Regions from separate parts of the Paenibacillus sp. EPM92 genome, predicted to be linked through region 2. Evidence: riboswitches for the same ligand, from Rfam matches in the RefSeq annotation. Region 2 holds a riboswitch; each other region holds the start of a gene.
What was found. Region 2 has a riboswitch for cyclic di-AMP ahead of JMF85_RS10605 (APC family permease). Riboswitches for the same ligand answer to the same signal wherever they lie in the genome.
Positions count from the first base shown of each region.

Region 1: linked by a shared signal. The riboswitch ahead of JMF85_RS16205 (KamA family radical SAM protein) and the one ahead of JMF85_RS10605 (APC family permease) in region 2 are both predicted to bind cyclic di-AMP.
Region 3: linked by a shared signal. The riboswitch ahead of JMF85_RS03180 (C40 family peptidase) and the one ahead of JMF85_RS10605 (APC family permease) in region 2 are both predicted to bind cyclic di-AMP.

Region 1 covers NZ_BCPS01000069.1:36,617-40,066, forward strand. Annotated here, with positions in the region: gene fur (ferric iron uptake transcriptional regulator) at 338-814, shown strand; gene JMF85_RS16195 (hypothetical protein) at 1,155-1,640, shown strand; gene rpmG (50S ribosomal protein L33) at 1,668-1,817, shown strand; cyclic di-AMP (ydaO/yuaA leader) riboswitch at 1,854-1,993, shown strand; gene JMF85_RS16205 (KamA family radical SAM protein) at 2,219-3,385, shown strand.
Region 2 covers NZ_BCPS01000054.1:73,135-82,618, forward strand. Annotated here, with positions in the region: gene JMF85_RS10575 (YcnI family copper-binding membrane protein) at 110-742, shown strand; gene JMF85_RS28360 (hypothetical protein) at 851-979, opposite strand; gene JMF85_RS10580 (peptidoglycan-binding protein) at 1,061-1,828, shown strand; gene mscL (large-conductance mechanosensitive channel protein MscL) at 1,918-2,391, shown strand; gene JMF85_RS10590 (helix-turn-helix domain-containing protein) at 2,722-2,946, shown strand; gene JMF85_RS10595 (cold-shock protein) at 3,217-3,417, shown strand; gene JMF85_RS10600 (cold-shock protein) at 3,488-3,718, shown strand; cyclic di-AMP (ydaO/yuaA leader) riboswitch at 3,975-4,175, shown strand; cyclic di-AMP (ydaO/yuaA leader) riboswitch at 4,263-4,451, shown strand; gene JMF85_RS10605 (APC family permease) at 4,675-6,438, shown strand; gene JMF85_RS10610 (hypothetical protein) at 6,539-6,853, shown strand; gene JMF85_RS10615 (CynX/NimT family MFS transporter) at 6,993-8,210, opposite strand; gene JMF85_RS10620 (AzlC family ABC transporter permease) at 8,413-9,129, shown strand; gene JMF85_RS10625 (AzlD domain-containing protein) at 9,120-9,446, shown strand.
Region 3 covers NZ_BCPS01000019.1:24,959-34,442, forward strand. Annotated here, with positions in the region: gene JMF85_RS03155 (M1 family metallopeptidase) at 1-886, shown strand, start outside; gene JMF85_RS03160 (hypothetical protein) at 902-1,711, shown strand; gene JMF85_RS03165 (YceI family protein) at 1,884-2,579, opposite strand; gene JMF85_RS03170 (M56 family metallopeptidase) at 2,693-3,523, opposite strand; gene JMF85_RS03175 (BlaI/MecI/CopY family transcriptional regulator) at 3,548-3,964, opposite strand; cyclic di-AMP (ydaO/yuaA leader) riboswitch at 4,318-4,455, shown strand; gene JMF85_RS03180 (C40 family peptidase) at 4,459-4,929, shown strand; gene JMF85_RS03185 (response regulator) at 5,142-5,501, opposite strand; gene JMF85_RS03190 (response regulator transcription factor) at 5,771-6,487, shown strand; gene JMF85_RS03195 (response regulator transcription factor) at 6,531-7,247, shown strand; gene JMF85_RS03200 (SpoIIE family protein phosphatase) at 7,268-9,073, opposite strand; gene JMF85_RS03205 (DUF1987 domain-containing protein) at 9,079-9,477, opposite strand; gene JMF85_RS03210 (SiaB family protein kinase) at 9,479-9,484, opposite strand, start outside.

The DNA.
Region 1 (3,450 bases), on a different contig from region 2:
AATCCCATCCAAGCCAATTGTACGAGGCCAAGTGTTAGCAGCACTTGGTCTTTATTAAATAAATCATAACATATGATGAGCATCCCAGCAATTATTAGTTACCATGACCGAACAACGGATTATTGTAGATGATGCAGCGGACTGAATCGGGGCTCTCGCTGCGATGATGTTCGACCGATGTGTTTGTCATCTTCCGCCTCATGCGGACAATTGAATAATCAATTCCATTGCTTCTTACTTAGAATTGCGATAAGATTAGAATAATTATAAATAGTGAGATTCATTTCGCGGACAATAAAAAAATTTACGCGCGTCGAGACTAAAGGAGAGTGCATCCATGATGGTATTGGAACAACTCGACAAAATCAATCGGCAGTTGAGGAGCAGCAACTATAAATTAACCCCCCAGCGCGAAGCGACGGTTCGGGTTTTATTGGAGAATGAGCAGGAACATCTGAGCGCCGAGGATGTGTATATGCTCGTGAAAGACAAATATCCCGATATCGGCCTGGCTACTGTATACCGGACGTTGGAGCTGCTGGCCGAGCTTCATATCGTGGAGAAGATGAACTTCGGAGACGGGGTTGCCCGCTTCGACCTCCGCAGCGAAGAACATACGCATATGCACCATCATTTGATTTGCACGGTATGCGGGGCGCTCAAGGAAATCAAAGACGATTGGCTGCTTGAATTGGAGAATCGACTTCAACAAGAATATGGCTTTAAAGTAACGGATCATCGTCTCGACTTCATGGGCACCTATCACACCTGCAAAAGTAGCGAATGTAAAAGAGCAAGCAAGGCAATATCTTAAAATGCCTTGCTGACGGGGAGTCTTTCGATCTTGGAAAGACTTCTTTTTGTTGTGCAGGAGAAGACCCGCCTGCATAACCGTTGCGAAGTTACCGGAAGACCGAGAGGATCTATGGAGCTGGCAAAATCAGCCTAAACTCGTCGGCGAGGTAAAAACTTCAAGCTTCGCAGTTGACTGGCCGTTAAGGTTAAGGTATGATGTGAAGTAATCGTAAAAATTACAAATATTATTGTCGTGAACGGCCCCGGTCCAAGTTGTAGTGACAAAAATGCTAACATCCGGTCAGGGAATTGTGCCCTAACCCTGCGTGCTGGGTTTATAGCGGTTTACATGGGGGGGTGTGATATTGAAGAAGAGCACACAAAACGATGATGAGACGATCATTAGTCATCACTCCCAGACACAATGGCAACGCCGGGAACAGGAATTGGCCTGTTGGGTGCAGCGGGCGAAGCCAAGAAAGCGTCCCAAACAAACCGTTATTTTGGGGAACACCCCGGTCGATGCCGAACTGCTTATGGCTCTTACCCTCCTTAAGCGGACGCGCATCCAGACGGAATTTTCTTGCGCGGGCGTAAGTTTATTGGATGAACCTGAAGATCATTCGCTCTATGCGTATATAACCATCACCGGCTCGGCGACAGCGGATCGATTCGTACAGCTGGCCCTGACACGGATGAGACACCGTCTGCTTGTAACATGGGAGCCGCGCCGGAACCGGTACGATCTTTCTTCATTTTTTATCGGACACAACCGTTCTTTCTGCTTGCTGATGCAACGATGCGCGGAAATATTCGCTGAGCTTGAGGACGAGCAATCAAGGTAATTGGCAACTGTAGAGGAGGTGAACAGGATGAGGGTAATCGTAACATTGGCTTGCACGGAAACGGGAGATCGTAACTATACGACGACAAAAAACAAAAAGAATCAAACCGGACGATTGGAAATGCGCAAATATTGTCCGCGTCTCCAAAGACACACCTTACATCGGGAAACCAGATAAACATATTTCCTTGACTTCTCAAAAATGTTTGTATATCATAAACGTACGCTTAATTTCCGGTTTTCGAATCGGAAAGCGGGGGAACCAATGTAATTGGGGCGAATCATGTAACGATGTAGGGAACCATCTTTCCCGAGCCCGGCAGCTAACCTCGTCAGCAGGAGATGGGTCAAGTTTCTACATGCATTAACCTGCATCTATTGACCCGAGATCAGGGTCTTTTTGTTTGTTTGAAGACCCTTCGAATGACGATCGGTTATCGCCATGCTGCGATATCGTTCGTCTCGAATCGGGTCTTTTTGTTTTACTTGTTAAAAGAAAGCACAAATCGTTTATTCCAGGAAAAGGAGGGAACAGATCAGGTCTGTGGTTTGAAAAAACTCGTAGTAGGAGGAGCAAATATGACACAGCCGAAATATATAACGGATATTGATAAGATACTGGAAATTCCTGAGGATGAAAGAAAGAAGCTTAAACCGATTACAGATAAGTTTGTATTTCGGGTGAACGACTATTATTTGAACCTGATTGATTGGGACGATCCTGAAGATCCGATCCGAAAGCTGGTCATCCCTAATGAAGGGGAGTTATCCGAATATGGGCGCTGGGATGCCTCCGATGAGGATACCAATTACGTAGTGCCGGGCTGCCAGCACAAATATCGGACTACGGCTCTCTTGCTGGTTTCTGAAGTATGCGGTGCATACTGCCGATATTGTTTCCGGAAGCGACTCTTTCGCAATGACGTTCATGAAGCGACGAAAGATATGGATCCCGGTCTAGCCTACATTGCGAGTCATCCGGAAATTAACAACGTGCTGCTTACCGGAGGAGATAGCTTGATTCTGGCAACAGCCAAATTGGAAAGCATCCTGAGCCGGTTAAGAGAAATCGACCATGTTAAAGTTATACGGCTCGGTTCGAAAATACCTGTTTTTAATCCGATGCGGATTTATGAAGACGAACGATTGCTGGAAGTCATCCGCCGTCATTCAAGCGTAAACCAGCGGATTTATGTGATGGCGCATATCAATCATCCTCGCGAGATTACCGCCGAAGCCAAGAAAGGCTTTGAAGCTCTTCATCAAGCCGGCGCTATTGTTGTCAATCAGACGCCTATTCTTAGAGGGATCAACGATAACCCCGAACGATTGGCAGAGCTGCTGGATAAGCTGTCATGGGCCGGCGTAACCCCCTATTATTTCTTCGTCAATCGTCCGGTGGCCGGCAATCGCGAGTTCGTTCTGCCGCTGCAGCAAGTGTACCGAATCGTGGAAGAAGCCAAGGCGCGCACTTCAGGCTTAGGTAAAAGGGTGCGTCTATCCATGAGTCACACCTCCGGCAAAATCGAAATTCTGGCTATTGATAACGGAAAGGCCTATCTGAAATATCACCAGTCGCGGGATAACGAATACGGCAAGTTCATGGTGTTGGATTGCCCTGAAGATGCGGCATGGTTCGATGATCTGCCAGGTAGCGATCAATATTGGCAGAAGCCCCAAAAGAAAACCGATGAAGTTATTTCGGTGAATGAGCTCCCTGATCTGCCGCGAGCGCATGCTAGATGAACAACCACATAAGTCATGTAATAAAGCATCGCTGTGCTATATTCTAACTTGATATAAACAGGATA
Region 2 (9,484 bases):
AAAGACAACGAAAAATAGCCCGGTTGAGTCATTCTTCCAAGCAGCGGTTTACGATATATTACGAATGGAAATACTGATCGCTGTAACCAGGGAAGGGGATAATTTGGAAATGAAAAAGCTGCCATTCACGTTTGGACTCGTCCTGCTTTTATCTCTCTTGTTGTCGGGCTTAGCAAGCGCTCACGTGACCGTGCAACCGAAAGAAACGACACAGGGAAGCTATGAGAAATTCACTGTCCGCGTACCGTCGGAAAAAAACGAACCGACCGTAAAGGTTGAAGTGAAATTTCCGCTGGACGCGGTAACCGTTTCCCGCTTCGAGCCGAAGCCCGGCTGGAAGTACGAGCTGACCAAAGAAGGCGATAAAATCAGCGGCGTCATCTGGACGGCAACCGGAGAAGGCCTTGGACCGACGGAATTCGGCGAATTTTACATGCAGGGCAAAGTCGCCGATACGGCTACCGCGATTACGTGGAAGGCGTATCAGACTTATAAAGACGGCAGCGTAGTCGAATGGGTCGGCGCCGAAGGTTCGGACAAGCCGGCTTCCGTGACGAAGGTGAATGCGAAGCCGGCAGGTGCGGCAGCCGATAGCCACGGACATACCGCAGCGCCGTCAGCGGGCGATTCGCCAGCCGCAGCTTCGACTGACGGGGCATCGAACACGCCGCTTTACTTATCGATCGCAGCCGTTGTGCTGAGCGCAGCGTCTCTGCTTGTTTCACTGGTGCGCAAGAAATAAGCGAACTTCCGATTCGCGGTAAGCCTGCTTCTTCCTTCCGGGAGAAGCAGGCTTTTTGCGTTGTCGGCAGAACGGCGGCGCTTTCTCCTGCGGCATCCGCGCATTCCCCTACAACCCATGCTTATACGGTCCGTCAGATCGGCCGATACCGCTCCGCTTCACCGGATCGCGGCTCCACGGATTCCGCCTGCTGCCTGCTTCGGCAAGCGTGGAGAAACCGGCCGAATATCCGTTCATAATATTGCAATCGTCGGGGGATGCTGGAAGTAGGCAATCGATCAGCCCCATCTCACTTCTGTTCAGGAGGAATAAATTCACATGTTTAACCGATTACGAACGAAGAAAACAACACTGCTGCTTACGATCGCTCTGCTGCTTAGCTTTGCCGTCTCAGGAACGGTGTTCGCCTTCGGCAAAGGCGCCCAAGGACCAGATGTTTACGCTGTGCAAGGGATGTTGAAGTCGCTCGGTTATTTCTCCGGCTCCATATCGGGTTATTACGGACCCGTCACGGAGAACGGGGTCAAGAGGTTCCAGAAGGCGTACGGCCTTCCGGTAACGGGGGCGGTCGACGATAAGACGCTGCAATCGATCCTATGGGCTTACGGTAATTTGAAAATTCCGAAGAAGCCTGCGCCCGCTCCGACGCCAACGCCAACCCCGGCTCCGGCTCCGAATCCGCAGTCGCCAAGCGACAACAAGCTTAGCGCGGAGGAGCAGCAGATGATCGACTTGGTCAATGGGGCGCGTACCCAGGCCGGCTTACCGGCGTTGACTGTCGATCCGCAGTTGTCCCATGTGGCGAAGTTGAAAAGTCAGGATATGGTGGATAAAAATTATTTTTCCCACCAGTCCCCGACGTATGGCTCGCCCTTCGATATGATGAAGCAGTTCGGCATCAGCTACCGCAACGCCGCCGAGAATATCGCCTGCAACAAAGGGGTAGAGGCGGCACACCAAGCGCTGATGAATTCGTCCGGACACCGCGCCAACATATTGAGTAACGATTTCACGCACATCGGCGTCGGCATCGTCGACGGCGGTCCGTGCGGCAAAATGTTCACACAGATGTTTATCTCTAAATAACCAAACCAGAGCAAGCTCCAGCAAAGCACAAACTTTGCGGGAGCTTGTTTGTTGTTATAAACTAATAAAAAAACGGAGGTTTGAACGAGATGAAAGCAACGGTCTGGAAAGAATTTAAAGAGTTTGCCATGAAGGGCAATATGATTGATTTGGCGATCGGGGTTATTGTCGGCGGCGCCTTCGGCAAGGTGGTCACGTCCATCGTCAACGATTTGGTTATGCCCCCGATCGGCCTGCTGCTGGGCCGTGTAAAATTCCAGGACTTGTTCATCAGTCTGGACGGCCGGTCTTTCGCTACGCTGGAAGATGCCAAGAAAGCGTCGGCGCCGACGTTAAACTACGGCTTGTTTATCAGCACAATGCTTGATTTTCTGATCATTTCGTTCGTCATCTTCATTGCCGTGAAGCAATTGAACCGACTGCGCAAGAAGGAGGAGGCAAAGCCCGATCCGAAAGCCGGCTTGCAGGAATGCCCGGAATGTTTATCCGAGATCCCGAAGAAAGCGATTCGCTGCAAATATTGCACGGCTGTCGTGAAAGCGCAAGCGAACGGACAAGCCTGATCCATAGCGGCACTTCAGTAGATCCATTCCATGTTGGGTATCTTAAGATGTAACAGACCAGAGAGGATGGACATGTTTATGAATATAGGCTCGGCTGTGCAGGAACAACTCGTCTTTATTCATCAGCCTTATAACATGCCGCCTGCATTCATAACCGTATGCCGGAAAACCGTACCCTGGCGGATTCCCCGCCAATAGCTGCGATGCCTCATCGTCTCGCCCATTTTTGGACGGTTGCCGCACCAGTATACGTGACCCTTCATAAACTGAATTTGACTGTATCCCTAGACCTTGTATTGATACAAAAACCCGGGCAAGGAGGGGTGACATTTGAAGGGCAGCGATCACAAAAGTAAATTTTTACTCACCAATCGCGAACGCGAAGTATTTGAACTGCTGGTGCAGGACAAAACGACGAAAGATATCGCGCAGCAGCTGTTTATCAGTGAGAAAACCGTACGCAACCATATCTCCAACGTCATGCAGAAATTAAATGTAAAAGGGCGTTCGCAAGCGGTTGTCGAGCTGATTAAGCTTGGGGAGCTGCAGATCTGAGGAAATCCAATGGACCTAACAAAGTCTTCTTTTTACGGTTCTTCTTTGCGGAGAATCGTAAGACGAGGGCTTTTTGGTTTGTGGAGGAGAGAAAAACTTGCCCTTTGCGTTTGAGTGTGGTATGATTACTTTAATCATATATTTGAAACCTTGATTCACATATTGCAAAGGGTTATCATTTGTGCGATGGTACCTTTTTCAATGTGTGAATTTTTTATTTGTTTCCAAAAATAAAAAGTACATGTTAAATAAAAATTTGGAGGTCATATTATGCAAACAGGTACAGTGAAATGGTTTAATGCTGAAAAAGGTTTTGGTTTTATCGAAGTGGAAGGCGGCAACGACGTGTTCGTGCATTTCAGTGCAATCACAGGCGATGGTTTCAAATCGTTAGATGAAGGTCAACGTGTTGAATTCAATGTCGTACAAGGAAATCGCGGTCCGCAAGCCGAAAATGTTGTAAAGCTGTAAAACCCAAAGCAAGCTGCCCTAACAAATATGGAGGGCAGCTTTTCTTTTGGATCATAAGGAGGGGTTCATCATGTATTTTCGGAAAAAATTGTTAGAGGATATCCCTACGGAAAATACGATGATTTGGTCATGTGAAAATGAAGACTGTAAGGGTTGGATTCGTGACAACTTTGCCTTTGAATGTCAGCCGATTTGCCGACAGTGTCTTGCTCCGATGGTAAGCAGCATGAAGATACTGCCGTTGCTCTTAAACTCGAACATCGACTTTAAATCACTTAAAAAAGGTGTGCAGATTTCTTAGCTGTCGCCCCCCTAATCAAGCCTTCTTTTTACGTTTCCTCTATAAGAGGGATCGTGAGATGAAGGCTTTTTGGTTGTTGGGGAAAAGAAAAAACGCGATTCATCGAGTAAAAAGCATGAAATAAAAGACCGCATGATATGTAAGCGGTATCACGCGTCGTTTTATCAAAACGATGTCTAATATCTTGATTTCATCTGTTTTACAGCTTTTTTGAATAAGCGTATGATACAACTCATGAAAACAAAATAACGTTTCTAATTCTAATTCGCTTAATTTCCCTTTGGGAAAGCGGGGGAACCAAACTCGAGCTTTGCTTATTGGTGTGAGAGCCAAAAATCAAAGTTTGAAGGGGTGAATCCTTGGACACAAACATCGGTAGTGTTTTTGTCCGAGGTAGGGTGCAACTCTCACCACCCGAATCCGTCAGCTAACCTCGTAAGCGTTGTGTGGAGGAGATGGGGAAACTGTGATCGTCTAACGTGACCACAGGGGAAGCGCCTCTGTGGCTTTTTATTGCCAAAAACCGGGATATCAAAAATGAAATGCGTCTTTATCGCTGAGTCCTTTAGGGGATCGGGGGAACCATTCGGTAATGGGCAAGGTTGTTACACCGCTTATTACTTTGGGGTGAATTTCTAAAGCAATCCCGTACATTTGTACATTTGCTTAGAATAGGGCGACTCTTACGTCCGAATCCGTCAGCTAACCTCGTAAGCGTAAAAAGAGAGGCGATTTTGTCGTGCGAAAGATACGGTTTTTTTGCCGTACCCAGGAAGCCGCGAGAAGAGTCCTCTTCTGTCAGGCTTCTTTTTTTATGTCTCTTTAGGATTTGAAGATGTACAACCGTTTGTGACTTTAGGAGTTGATATTTAATGTGGATAAAAACACAGCAACATCGGGTAAAATATCCAAATCATGAAGCAGAGAATCGGCTTCAAAAGGGGGAAGCATTCAAGATGATGTCTGCTTTGAAACGGTTCTTAATCGGTCGTCCTTTGAAATCCGAAGAACTCGCGGAAGAGAAGTTGAGCAAATTTAAGGCTCTTGCCGTATTATCATCGGATGCACTGTCTTCTGTTGCTTACGGCACGGAACAAATATTGCTGGTTTTAATGACAGTAGGTTTTGTGGCATTATGGTATTCCATTCCGATTTCCATTGCTGTATTAGGGTTATTAACGATTTTAATTCTTTCCTATCGCCAAACCATATATGCTTATCCGACGGGGGGCGGGGCATACATCGTATCGAAGGAGAATCTGGGGGTGCCTGTCGGTTTATTAGCAGGGGGATCCTTATTAGTTGATTATATTTTAACTGTGGCTGTTAGTATTTCTGCTGGAACCGATGCGATCACATCCGCTTTCCCTGGCCTTCACGACCATCGTGTTCTCATTGCTATTGTGATGATTGCTTTTTTGACCATCATGAATTTACGGGGAATCACGGAATCGGCTTCTATCCTTGCTTATCCGGTTTACCTGTTTGTCACTCTAATTGTGCTTCTTATCCTGAGCGGGTTATATAAATATGCTGCAGGCGGTGTTTCTGCAGCGCCCCAAACTCATGATATGGCAATCTCGGGAATTAGTTTATTTATACTCCTTAAGGCTTTCAGTTCCGGCTGTTCCGCATTGACCGGGGTTGAGGCCGTATCTAATGCAATACCTAACTTCAAGGCACCGGCGGAGAAAAATGCGGCAAGAACCCTGATGATGATGGGACTTATTTTAGGCAGCTTATTTATGGGGATTAGTTTTCTAGCCTATACCTATGGCATTACACCGAGACCTGAAGAAACCGTCGTTTCCCAAATCGCCGCTTCCACGTTTGGCCGGGGGCCCATGTATTATGCCATACAAGCTTCTACGGCTTTGATCTTATTTCTCGCTGCGAATACAGCCTATGCCGCATTTCCGCTGCTTGCCTACATGATGGCAAAAGACAAATTTATGCCCCGTATGTTTACCGCCAGAGGGGATCGACTCGGGTTTTCAAACGGGATCATCGTACTCGGTGTTTTATCGGCTATTTTAATTGTTATTGCTCAGGGACATACGGAAGGCCTGATTCCTTTGTATGCTTTAGGCGTGTTTATTCCGTTTACCTTGTCCCAAACAGGAATGATGCGCCGCTGGTGGAAAATGAAACCGAAGGGTTGGGCTATCAGCTTTTTAATCAATACAATCGGAATGATCACAACGTTCTCCATCTGCTTAATCTTTTTGATTACAAAATTTTCACAAGTATGGATCACATTCCTTTTCCTTCCGGTTGTTATCTATTTCTTTATTCGTATCCACAAGCATTACCTGAATATGGCTAATGAACTGCGGATTGATCCGAAAGCAGAGACGCCAGTGACCAAAGGAAATGTGATCGTTGTCCCGGTGGCAGGGGTTAATCGGGTCGTTTTAAATACGATCGGGTATGCCAAGTCGATATCAGAGAACATTATTGCCGTTTATGTTGCTTTTGACGACGATGATGCACAGAAGATGGAGAAAAAATGGGAGGAGTGGAATTCAGGCGTTCGGCTTGTTATTTTAAAATCCAGTTATCGGAGCATACTGAGACCTTTAATTAAATTTATCGATACAATTGAATGGAAAACCAGCGAGACGGATTATGTAACGGTGATGATTCCGCAATTTATTACAAGGAGTTGGTGGCACAATTTTCTGCATAATCAATCCAGTATATTAATTCGTGCCTATTGATTAAATCGAAAAGACGTTACGATTTCGACTGTACCTTTTCATTTGAAGCATTAATTAGAGCTGCTGCGTTCAGACCAAAATCCACGAATGGAGGCACCTGATGTTGAATTTATTTGAGCTGGCGAATCTTCATCCTGATATTGAAGCTGTTCACGAGGTCGTCCAGGCTTTAAAGGCTCGCATTGATGGTAAAGAAGTCGGAATTAAAATCCTGAAGAATGAAGCCGGTCATTACTTTTATGAACTAAGTCATTATTATAGAGGAGCGGATAATGCCAACCCGTACGTTTCAACGGACAATCGGTTTGCTTCAGTCGAAGAGGCGGCACGGGGAGCGCTCCGGTCGGCAACGATGTTTTACCGGAGCACCGATGAGGGTGGAACTTGGTTGAAGAACGAATCCTTTTATCCGTAATATCAAGCGAAGATTTTTGTGCCGGCGGCCCCCTGCCCCGCACGAATCTGAAGCAGGACCTCCGCAATTGCGAAGGTCCTGCTTCAGATTACGCTCCAGTTAAATCATCGGGTAAATCCGCTCCAACAAAGCTTTGATCTCATGATGATTCTTTCTTGCTGCCGGCTGTCACATACGCGTTGCGTCCGGCCCCGAGGCCCACGGACAGCAGCAGAAGACTGGCCGCCACAGTGATTAACAACGGAATTGCCCAAGTGTTGGTCACGTCATGAAGAAACCCGAACAGGACGGGGCCGAACGCGGCAAGCAAATATCCGACGGACTGCGCCATCCCCGACAGCTCGGCGGCTTGACGCGCATTCTGCGTGCGAAGCCCGAAGAAAGCAAGCGCCAAACTGATGCTTGAACCTACTGCAATCCCAATACAAATAATCCAAAGCCAGATCAGCGAGGTATTCCCGCTAAGCAATCCGAGGTATCCAATAAGGTGAAAGAGCACCGTTACGATTACAATGCCTCTTTGGTTGGAACTGCGCCCGGCGAGAATCGGAACGATGAATGAAACCGGCAGGCTTACAAACTGCATGGCGGATAGCATCCATCCGGCGGCTGAGACGCTCATCCCCCGGCTATGCAGAATTTCGGGCAGCCATGCCGCATTAATGTAAAAAAGCCACGACTGCAAGCCCATGAACAAGGTGACCTGCCATGCCAGGGAGGAGCGCCAGATGGAGCCGCCGCCGCCCGCAGTTGACGCTGCCTGGCGGGAACGAAGCTGCGGCAGCCAGAAGAGCGCGGCCAATCCGCCTAAGACAGCCCAGCTTGCGAGAGACCCCCGCCAGCCAAGTCCTGCCCCCACCGAAAGGGGGACGCTGATACCCGAAGCCAGTGCGCCAAAGACGTTCATCGAAACCGAGTACGCACCGGTCATGAATCCTACATGCTCGGGAAAATCCCGTTTAACAAGGCCCGGCAGCAGCACGTTTCCGATCGCAATGGCAAGACCGATGATGATTGTACCCATGAATAGCGTGACGACCGAAGCATAGGACCTTAGAAGAATCCCGACAATTAGCACGATCATGCTTAGGAAAAGCGTCATTTCCATCCCGATTTTGCGTGAAATTTTAGGGGCAACCGGGGAGAGCGCGGCAAAGGCCAGTAACGGCAAAGCGGTTAGCATGCCGGTTACCGTATTCGATAAATGAGTCTCTAAACGAATCGCATCTACCAAGGGGCCTAATCCTGTGATGGCGGCCCGAAGATTTGCGGCGACCAGCAATATCCCCAGGATTAACCACACGGTCTTCATCCGGGAACGCACGTAATGTCCGCTAGAGTCATACTTCAGAAGCATATTCCTAGACACCTGCTTTCTAGTCTGACAAATTACACATTCTATAATCATATCAAAAAAAATAGAGAAAAACATCATAGGTCTGGTCAATCGGGAGAAAATTTGCGGGCGCATGAGGAGGACTCTTTGGTTGGCGAGTGCGAAAATGATATAATTAATAGAATATGGCATTGAAAACTGATGAGATGATGGAGCAGATCACATGCAAACAAACACGACAGCTGCCCCCAAGGACGATACGTTCATACAGGGGGTAAAGGATTGTATTCCTACTTTGCTCGGGTACTTAAGCATCGGGTTCGCCGCAGGCGTCGTGGAGAAGACCGCAGGCTTAAGCTTAGCGGAAATCGCTCTTCTGTCCTTGCTGCTTTATGCGGGTTCCGCACAATTTATTTTTGCCGGGATGATCACGGCCAGTTATTCCGTTACCGCCATGATCTTTACGATTTTTTTTGTGAATCTCCGCCATATTTTGCTAAGCGCGGCCTTATCGCCTTATTTTCGACATCTCTCTCCGATGAAAAATATTGGGATAGGTTCCCTGCTAACCGATGAGACGTTCGGAGTGGCATTAACCCGGGCAGCCGGCAAGGAGCGGATCAGTGAAAGATGGATGCACGGTCTTAACGTGACAGCATACTTGAACTGGTTTGTCGCGAATATGGCCGGCGCGTATTTTGGACAATGGATTACAAATCCGGAGAGGTATGGTCTTGATTTTGCTTTGCCGGCGATGTTTATAGGACTTCTTGTACTGCAAATGGCAAGCCGCGGTCAAATCATGAAAGACGTTGTTGTCGCAATCAGCGCGATCTTCATTATCGTGGGAATGAGCATGATTTCATCCGGAAGCTTAGGTGTTATCGTGGCTACCGTTCTAGCTTCAACCATAGGATTGGTGATGGATAAATGGAAATAAGATGGCACATCGTATTCATTATTATCGGAGCGGCTATTGTAACCTTCATTCCGAGAATTCTTCCCCTTGTAGCGCTTAGCCGTATTCAATTGCCAAGCTGGGCATTGCAGTGGTTGAAGCATGTTCCGATTGCTATTATGGCTGCGTTGATTGGACAGGAACTGTTCGCACCGCAAGGGGAGGCTTCGTTTTTTATAAATAAAGCGGAGTTAGTAGCCGCCTTGCTTACTTTTACGGCAGCCATGATCACACGCAGCCTGCTGGGGACGGTCCTCATTGGCATTCTGAGCATGTTCGCACTGCGTTTATTTATTTAGGGCACAGCCGGAATCCTTGATATGAAGGCGAATCTCAG
Region 3 (9,484 bases), on a different contig from region 2:
CGGCAACGGCGCCGGCGGTATGGAGTATCCGACGCTCGTCACCGCTTGGGGAGCAGGCGAAGACAACCCGAGCCTTGAGCTCGAACGCGTCATCGTTCATGAGATCGGGCATCAGTTTTTTTACGGCATGGTAGCCAGCAACGAATTCGAGGAAGCCTGGCTGGACGAAGGGTTCACGTCCTACGCCGAAGATAGGCTGATGGAGAAAGAGTACGGCGTGCGTTCGAACCGTCTCGTCGAATCGAGCTACATCACCGCCCCTGCTTCACTCAAGCTGAACGCCTGGAACTATGCGGGGCACGGCAACTACGCCGAGAATGTCTATACCCGGGCCAAGCTCGTGCTGAAGGCGATAGAAGGGCAAGCGGGCCAGGAGACGATGAATAAAATTATGCGGACGTACTTCCAGCGCTGGAAGTTCAAGCATCCGTCCACCGAAGATTTTCAACGCACCGTGGAAGATGTGACGAAATCGAGCTGGAAAGAATTTTTCGATCAATATGTGTACGGCGGCATGATGGCCAATTATGAAGTGGCGGGGATCCATACGAAGAAGATGACGGAGAACGGCCAAACGGTGTACGAGAACAGCGTCAAACTGCGCAAGCTCGGCGGCACCGTCCCGAGCGTCCCGGTTCGATTCCACTTTGCCGACGGCACGCAAATCGATAAGACATGGAACGGCTCTGAGAGCGAAATCATCTACAAGCTGACGCATGCCGCGCCGCTCGACTGGGCGGCGATCGATCCGCAGCATACGATCGTGCTGGAAAACAAGCGGATTAACGGCTTTATGAAGACGAACGTGGATACGAAGCTGTCCGTCCGCTGGAATATGGGCATCGTTAAAATACTGGAGACCTTGTTCGGCTGGGTCGCGTGGTGAGGAGGGTTCGTACACATGTGGAATCGCGTTAAATCGGGCTGGTCGATCGCCTGGGGGCAGCCGTTCGCCGTCTTCACCTTATTTGTATACCATCTGGCTTGGGGTATCGCCCTCTACAAGCTGGTCCAGTCGGTTGTGCTGCCCTTGCTTCACCGCTACCCGACGGAGCTGTCGAAGGAAGCCGTGCAGCTGTTCTGGATTGAAAGCCAATTCCAGCTGATGAAGACAAACCTGATCGAGCCCTTCCTCTGGTGGGGACTAGCGCTGCTTGCGCTTCGGATGCTGCTGCATCCGTTGCTGAATGCCGGTGTCTACTACTCGCTTCAGAACCGTGACATGAACGCCGGCTACCGGTTCGTGGAAGGCATCCGCAGGCTGACGCTGCCCTATTTCGGATTCTACGCCGCTCAACTGCTGCTGACGCTGGCTCCGCTCGTATGGCTCGTACCGCTGGCCACCGAGCTGTTCGGCTCGCAAGTGTCCTACTCGGGGCTTGTGCGCGCGCTGCTGCCTGTACTTTCGGCGTTCGCAGTCTACCTGCTGCTCATCCAGCTCGTCTTCATGTACCTGCAGATCGGCAAAGCAAGCGGACGTTCGATGCTGTTCACCTGCCTCTTTATCGTCCGCCACCTGCCGGCAATCGTACTGGCCGCGCTTACCGTGCTCGGTCTGGGGCTTCTGGCGACGGCGGCCGTGATGGCGGCGTCCTTCTTCTGGGCCGGCTTCCTGGCCCTGCTCGCCGTCCAGGTGTTCCGCCTGGCGCAAATGTTCTTTAAAGTATGGGCGATCGGCACGCAATTCGCGCTTTGGACGGAGAAAGCGTAGCGGCGTGCGCGACGCACGGCGAAGAGGCCAAGGACGCAGCAGCGGCCTTGGCCTCGCTGCGCGATATCTCCCGATATCGGCAGTGCGGCCCAGCCGTGCGTGCGGACCGCAGCCGCCAATGACCCCAGCGCCCATCCGCAAACCGCGCCTTCGCCCCGCGCTTCCCTATCCATTACCCCTGCGCCTTCTCGAGCACAAGCCGAAGCTGCACTTGGATGTCATTCTGCGTGTCGAGCGCCACGGTGTGCGGATTTTTCATGCCGAAATCGGCGAACGTCACGACTGTACTGCCTTCCAGCCTCAGCTGCCCTTGCTCATACAAGGCCTCGCTCCGGAACGTCACGTCCTTCTTCCTGTCCTTCACTTGCAGCGTACCGCTCATTTGAAAACCGACTTTCTCGCCTTCCTTCCATGCCTGCGGCAGCTGGTCGAACGACTTGGCGGTGAACACCGCTTCCGGGAACTGCGCTGTGTCGAAATAATCTTTGCTCTTAATATGGTTGTCGCGCTGCGGATTTCCCGACTGCAGCACACTCGTCTCGATTTTGCCTTCGGCCGTCGTCCTCGACGCATCGGCCGTGTTCAGCTCCCAGCTTCCCTGAGTCGGCGTCACGACAAAATTCACCGTCTCCTTCGACGTAGTAACGGAGAAATACACCTCCGATGCCGGCAGCACCGACCACTTCCCGTCGATCTGCTCCGCCTTGATGGCTTGTCCCGTCGCAGCGGCTCCGCCGACTGGCGCGGAGGCCGGAATGACCTCCTTCACCTCGATATGATTGCCGGCAAAATAATCGTACGCGCCATAGGCCCCGGCTAGTAACACAACTGCAACTCCTGCGGATAATGCGAGTGTTTTCGTTGTCATCAATACGCCTCCTTCAATTGTTAACACTACAATCCGTAGTGTAATTGTATAAAGAAAAATCCCTTAACGGGACCGATCCGCGATATGACTCGCTCAAACGCCACGGCTTCAACTTAAAGCAGCGACAAGAAAAACAAACCCGACAGGAAAACCACAACCGGCAGCGACACGATCGCCAGCTTTACCGGCAGTCCCAGCGAAGGCGCGCCTTGCTGATCGAGAATTTGCCGGATCCGGTAGTTAATCGAGGTATCTGCGAAAGAGACGTACGCGAAATCCATCGAAGCGGTCCGCTCCCTCTTCTTCATCAGCTTCAACAAGGCGCTCCCCAAGCTCGCCGGCGATCCCATGACCGCCATCGCCTCGCGATCGGCCAATATCTCCCGCGCAATCTTATAATGATGGTAACACCAGCGCAGAATCGGGATATAACGCATGACCGAACAAGCGAGGTGCAGCAAGAACGTCTTCAGCGGATCTCGATGATTCCGGTGATACTGCTCGTGGTACACGACCGCTTCCAGCTCATCGCGATCGAGCAGCTTCAGCAATCCGGTGGATAAGATGATCTTCGGCCGGAACAATCCGAGCGTCAGCGCGATCGGCTCCGCGCACATGACGACCAGCAGGTCAGGCTTGTCCGCGCTGAACCGGGCATTCAGCTCCTGCGTCGACCGCTCATGCCGGGAAGCGAGCAGCTTCCGGTAGGCGCGCCTCGACAAGCAGACTTGCTTCGCCCAGATCCAGAGGCTTAAGCCGAACGTATAAGCGACCAGCACGCTAAGCAGCGGCGTCACCGAATCGAAGCCGAGCGCCTGCAGCAGACTGCTGCAAATTTCAAAGACGTTGAACCGAAGCGACCAGCCGAACAGAACATGAGCCGCATATAGCCCCATCTGGACCCACACGATCAGCGCAAGGACGAACGCAGAAGCAAATAACATTCTAGACCGATTTTCCCACATGGCCTATCTTTCCTTTTTCAGGTCTTTAATTTTTTGTTCCAGCTTCTCGATCATCTCCGCATCGGCCTCTTCCAGCGCGTCGAGCATATGATTGACAACCAGCGGACCGAAATCTTCGAGCAGTTCGTGCGCAATTTCCCTCGATTGAATATCCAGAAAATGTTCTTTTGAATGCACCGGCTCGTACACCGACGCCCGACCCGCCTGTTTCTTCATGAGCACGCCTTTGTCGACCAAGCGGTTCATCACGGTCATGACCGTATTGAAGTTCAAATGCTCATCCTGCTGCTCCAGCTTCTTCTGGACTTCTTTAATGGACTGATTCGGATGCGTCCACAGGATGTCCAGCACTTTCGACTCCAGCGGTCCGAAGAACCGTTTCAAGCCCTTCTCATAAAACTTGAAGCTATGAATTTTCATTTGCCATGCACCCCACACTACAAATTGTAGTGAAGCTATAAAGCGTTGTCAAATCCTCTCAATGAATCCGGGTCTTATACAGCTTTGTGTTATGGTCCTGGGTACCGTACCGATACTATCGGCCGCCCTCGTATGCGCAATCGCGAGCTTTCGAGGCGTTCCGACAATCGTTCACGAAGCACGTGTAAAAATTACGGAAGGCCCGGCATCCGCATTTGTATGTATCCGCTTACAATGTCAATCTATCTAGTATACCCGCCCGGTTTCGTTTTAATCCCTGTATTTATTACAAGTTTGTGACAAAAGAAGGATATCGTCACTTTTGCTCGAATAACTGTACTTGGAAAATAAAACAGAAAATATTGCCGAATTTCTGCGCGCAGAAAACGGGGGAACCAGTTTTTGGGTGAATTGATCTCGCTTCAGAGTGATCATAGGGAACCTTCAACCGAACCCTTCAGCTAACCTCGTAGGCTCTGGAAGGGGAAACTTCTTTGAAGAAGCTTGTCAGTTTTGTTTTTTCCGCAGCACTGTTTTGCACGATTTCGGTAGGCAGCGTATTTGCTGAAACCCCATTAAGCGCAGCGGTTAACGAAGGTTTAGGCTCTCCTTACAAGTGGGCGGGCACAACAACCAACGGCTTCGACTGCTCCGGCTTCACTTCTTGGGTGTTCGACAAACTCGGCGTCGACCTGCCGCACTCCTCCAAGGGCCAAGCCCAGCTCGGCACCACGGTGGAGAAGAACGACCTCCGTCCCGGCGATCTTGTCTTTTTCAACACGGACGGCAAAGGCATCTCTCATGTCGGCGTATACGTAGGAGACGGCAAATTTTATCACTCCGCCACGAACGAAGGCGTTGTGATCACGAAGATGACCGATTCTTATTATGCGAAGCGTTATGTAACGGCCCGTCGCATCCTTTCGGATGATCAATATGGGCAGGTTATGACCGACGCCAAGTAACCATCGCTAAGACGTAAACGATTCACTTGTCTGGAAAGCCCTCGGCTTGAACCGACGATCCCGCACCTGCGTGCCGGTCGATTACGGGACAAGCCGCCAGGGCTTTCTGTCTTTTTATTCCGGGAAGGAGCCGCAGCCGCGAAGCCGTGATCCAAACAGCGAAAAAAAAGCCGTTCTCCCCGTCGTTAGACGTGAAGAACGGCTCTTCTGGTTTAACCGAGCAAGCGATGCAGCGTGCTAATCACGCGTTCTTTCTGAATCGGCTTCACGATAAAATCTTTCGCGCCCAGGCTGATCGCTTCGATGACCAGCTTCTGCTGGCCCATTGCGGAGCACATCAGCACTTTGGCGTTGCGGTCGTACTTCATGATGTTTCGCAGCGCCTCGATACCGTCCATTTCGGGCATGGTGATGTCCATGGTAACCAAATCGGGCTTCAGCATCCAATATTTCTGGAGCGCCACAACGCCGTTCTCCGCTTCGCCGACGACCTCATGCCCCAGTTCTTTCAACATTCCACCGATGATCGCACGCATAAATGCCGCATCATCCACGACAAGCACCTTAGCCATTGGAATCGCCCCTTTTGTCCGAGTCTGCTGTACGCCGCTCTATGTTTTCAACCCAAATTTTCCAATTTTGTGATATACTCATATTATATAGGCTTCTAGACCTAATTCCGATTAAAATCCGACTAAAGTAGATCAATTCAGCTTTAACTCGTTCCTTTTTCCGATATATTTCAACAAAATTCGTAAAGCTCCGGAGAAGCAACGCTCGCAAGAAGCAGCCGGGGCCTTACCGTAGACAACAGAAGTCGAGCGAAGGGAGTAATCCGCACGTGGCTAACCGGAAGATCCTCATTGTGGAGGATGAGCCCGAGATTCGCAATTTACTTAACAACGCCCTTACGGATGACGGTTTCGACGTGTACGAAGCGACCGATATGCAAGAAGCGATTACGCAGTTCGACGCGGTCGAACCGGATTTGATTCTGCTGGACATCGGCCCCCCGGCAACCGCCGGCCTGGATACGTGCGCGGAGCTCCGCAGCTATTCCAACGCCCCCATCGTGCTGATCAGCAGTCGAAGCGGCTCGAGCGACATTATTCAAGGATTAGAGCTTGGCGCCGACGATTATATCGTGAAGCCGTTCGACCCCGAGGTGCTCGTCGCCCGGGTGCACGCGAACTTGCGGCGCACCGCCATCTTTCGCAGAGATCGCAAGTGGGAGGCGAGTGCCCCCGCCAAGGATGGCGTCATTGCATACGCCGGTCTCGAGATCGACCCGGTCCGCTTTCAAGTGCTGCTGGACGGCAAGCCGATCGCGCTTGTGACCAAAGAGTTTCAGCTGCTCGTCCATCTCGCACGCAACCCCGGGACCGTCTATACGCTGGAAGAGCTGTATGCCTCGGTTTGGGGAATGGAAAGTCACGGGAATACGCGTACGGTCATTGTCCATCTCAGCAATCTGCGCAAGAAGCTGGAGCCTCTCCCTACAAGGCCGACCTACATTCACAATATTCGCGGAGTAGGCTATAAATTCGATCCCAAATAACCGGTAAAGTCCGTCCTTTCGGACGATGAGGAGATTCCATCTCATGGTGAACGAGAAAATTTTGATCGTCGAAGATACGGAAGACATTCGCGATATACTCAGGCTCTACTTAGAGCCGCAAGGCTTCCAGGTCATGGAGGCAGGCAGCGGGGGCGAAGGGCTGGAGCGCTTCGAGCGGGATTCGCCCGACTTGGTTCTGCTGGACATCGTGCTGCCCGATATGGACGGTTACGAGCTGTGCCGCCGCATCCGCAGCGTATCGAAAGTGCCGGTTGTGTTTATTAGCTGCAACACGTCTTCAAGCGATATCATTCGCGGCCTCGAGCTCGGAGGCGACGACTACATCGAGAAGCCGTTCGATCCGGCTGTCGTCGTGGCCCGCATTCATGCCAGTTTGCGGAGAGTTCCTATCGCCCGTAATCGGCCGGAGCCCAAGCCCTCTGGCTCTGTGCAGACACCGGACATCATCGTCGTCGGCGAATTAGAAATCGAACCGGCTCTTCTCCGAATCAGGACGGGAGGGAAGGAAGCGGCTTTGACCGTGAAGGAAATGCAGCTGCTCGTTCATTTAGCCGCTCATCCGAACCGCGTCTTCCCCCCCGACCAGCTGTATAAAGAGGTGTGGGGGAGCGACAGCATCGGGGATACGCGCACCGTCTTCGTCCACATCAGCAGCATCCGCAAAAAAATCGAGCCCGATCCGGCCAATCCGAATTATGTGCTGAACATTCGCGGCGCGGGGTACTTGTTTAAAGGTTAGCCGGGGGATGTTTATTCGTTCTACGAGGCTTGGAACGCCAACAGCGTAATATCGTCGCGCTGAGCCTCGTCGCCCATATAGGTTTGGAATTCGTGCCAGAACAGGTCTGCCTGTTCACGCAGCGGTGAATGCCCGTAACGGTCGAGCAGCTCGGTAAACCGGCGTTTGCCGAAGGCATACCCTTTCTCCCCGCCGCTTTGATCAAAGAAGCCGTCGGTTGCCATATAACACGACGTACCCGGCTGCAGGCGCAGCTCATGCGACACGAACGGGTACTCCATCGGCGTCCGGCGGTAGCCGATGCTCTTGCGTCCGCCTTCCAGCACGCGCGTCCCTTGGCGGTCATCCCTCAAATACAAGGAGCATTTGGCCCCGGCAAAGCGCAGCAGCGTCCGGTCCTCGCTCAAATAACAAATTCCGATATCGAGCCCGTCGTCGGTTAAGCCATTCGGTTCGGTTTGGTTCAACGTCTTCTTGATCAGACGATTCAATTCGCCCAGAACGCGGGCCGGCTCCTCCGCATATCCTTCCTCCGCGACGCGGTCCAGCAGTGAAATGGCGAGCATGGTCATGAGCGCCCCGGGTACGCCATGCCCCGTACAGTCGCCAATCGCGATAAGCGTCCCGCCGGGTAGCGGCTTCACCCAGTGAAAGTCCCCGCCGACACCGTCTCTCGGCTTGTAGATCAATACGTGCTCCTTCGTAGCCGTCGTCCATTCCTGCGGGCGCAGCAGCAGCGATTCCTGAATGCGCTTCGCGTAATCGATGCTATCCATCATTTTCTCATTCCGTTCCGCCAGCTCCTGCGTCCGCTCCTTCACCTTCCGCTCAAGCTGCTGATTCATCTGCAGCGCCCGCTCATACGGATTGGCCAACCGGTGGGAAACATAATAGAACAAGAACAGGATCAACACGAACGAGATCAGTGAAACAGCAACCGTGTTCAGCTTAATGCGGCTGAGGAACGACACCGTCTCCTGCCGTTCGATTTGGAACAGCAGCTGCATGTTGGTAGAGGTCAGCGGGTAGCTGATCAGATCGGTCAGCTCGCCGTCCGGGTTCTGGAATTCCAGCGTCTGCGATACCGGACTGGCCTGCTCCAGCAGCTGCGAGACGATGTTCCCGTCCAGGAACGATCCGATCTGCTTGCCGTAATCCGACGTCTCCGCCGCCAATACGATCTCGCCCTTCGGGTCGATCAGCCACAAGCGGCTTGTTTCGCCGTACTTGAACTGCTGGAACTCCTTGGCCAGGTCCTCCAGGCTAAGCCCGACGCCGACGACGGCGAGCGGCCGGTCGCCGTCCTTCACAAGCGCATTCGTAAATACGAACGTTTGCCCACGCTCTTTGTTGTAGTCCAGGTTGACCTGAATGTCCTGCTTGGACGCGAGGAAATCGAAGAACCACCGATCCGCCTGCTCGTTCGGGCTGACCGACCCGAGCAGCTTGCCGTTCTCGCCCCAATACTTGCTCGTGCCTGCGCTTACGATGAACGAATTGCTGTAGCCGAACTGCCGCACGAGCGTCGTTAACCGCTGCAGCGAGCGCTCCTGGTACTCGCCTGCAGCCTCTCCATCCTGCAGCCACCGCCGCACATCGGGGTCGGCGGCCAGCACGAACGACGTTTCCTTCGCCCGATCGATTCGACCGTCCACCTTGGCTGCCATCGCCTGCGCGATGCTCGGCAAATCCTTCTCCTTCAGCTTCTTCACGACGCCCGATTCGGTAAACATATACACGATGGCGCCGATCAGCAGCATGGAGAAGATGATGACCAGACTTGCAAATCCGATAATACGCAGCGTTCCTTTGTCGTAATATTTCACCAGGCTCACGCCTCTTCTCTTAGAATGATCTCGAACGGCAGGTTCAAATCTTCCTTGAATTCTTCGGCGCACTCCTGTTCTCTGTCATTATCCGGACTGCAGTACCAAGCCAGACGGATGTTCTTCCCGCCCCTGTAAGCTTCGTCGAATTTCTCCAGCAGCATCATGAAGCACTTGGTGCTGCTGGTATTGATATAAGGCAATCTGAGCTCCAGCAGTACGGACTCCTCCGCGCTCACCCGCTCTAAATACCGGTCTATCCATTGCATGAGCGGCTCGTAGAACTTGAATGCATTCTCCGGATACGATTGTCCGCTTATGACTAAATGGTTCGTCTCCGTATCGAACTGAACCGCCGGCGTACTTTTCGTCGATTCGATTTGCAGGCCCATCAAAGTATCCAACTCAAAC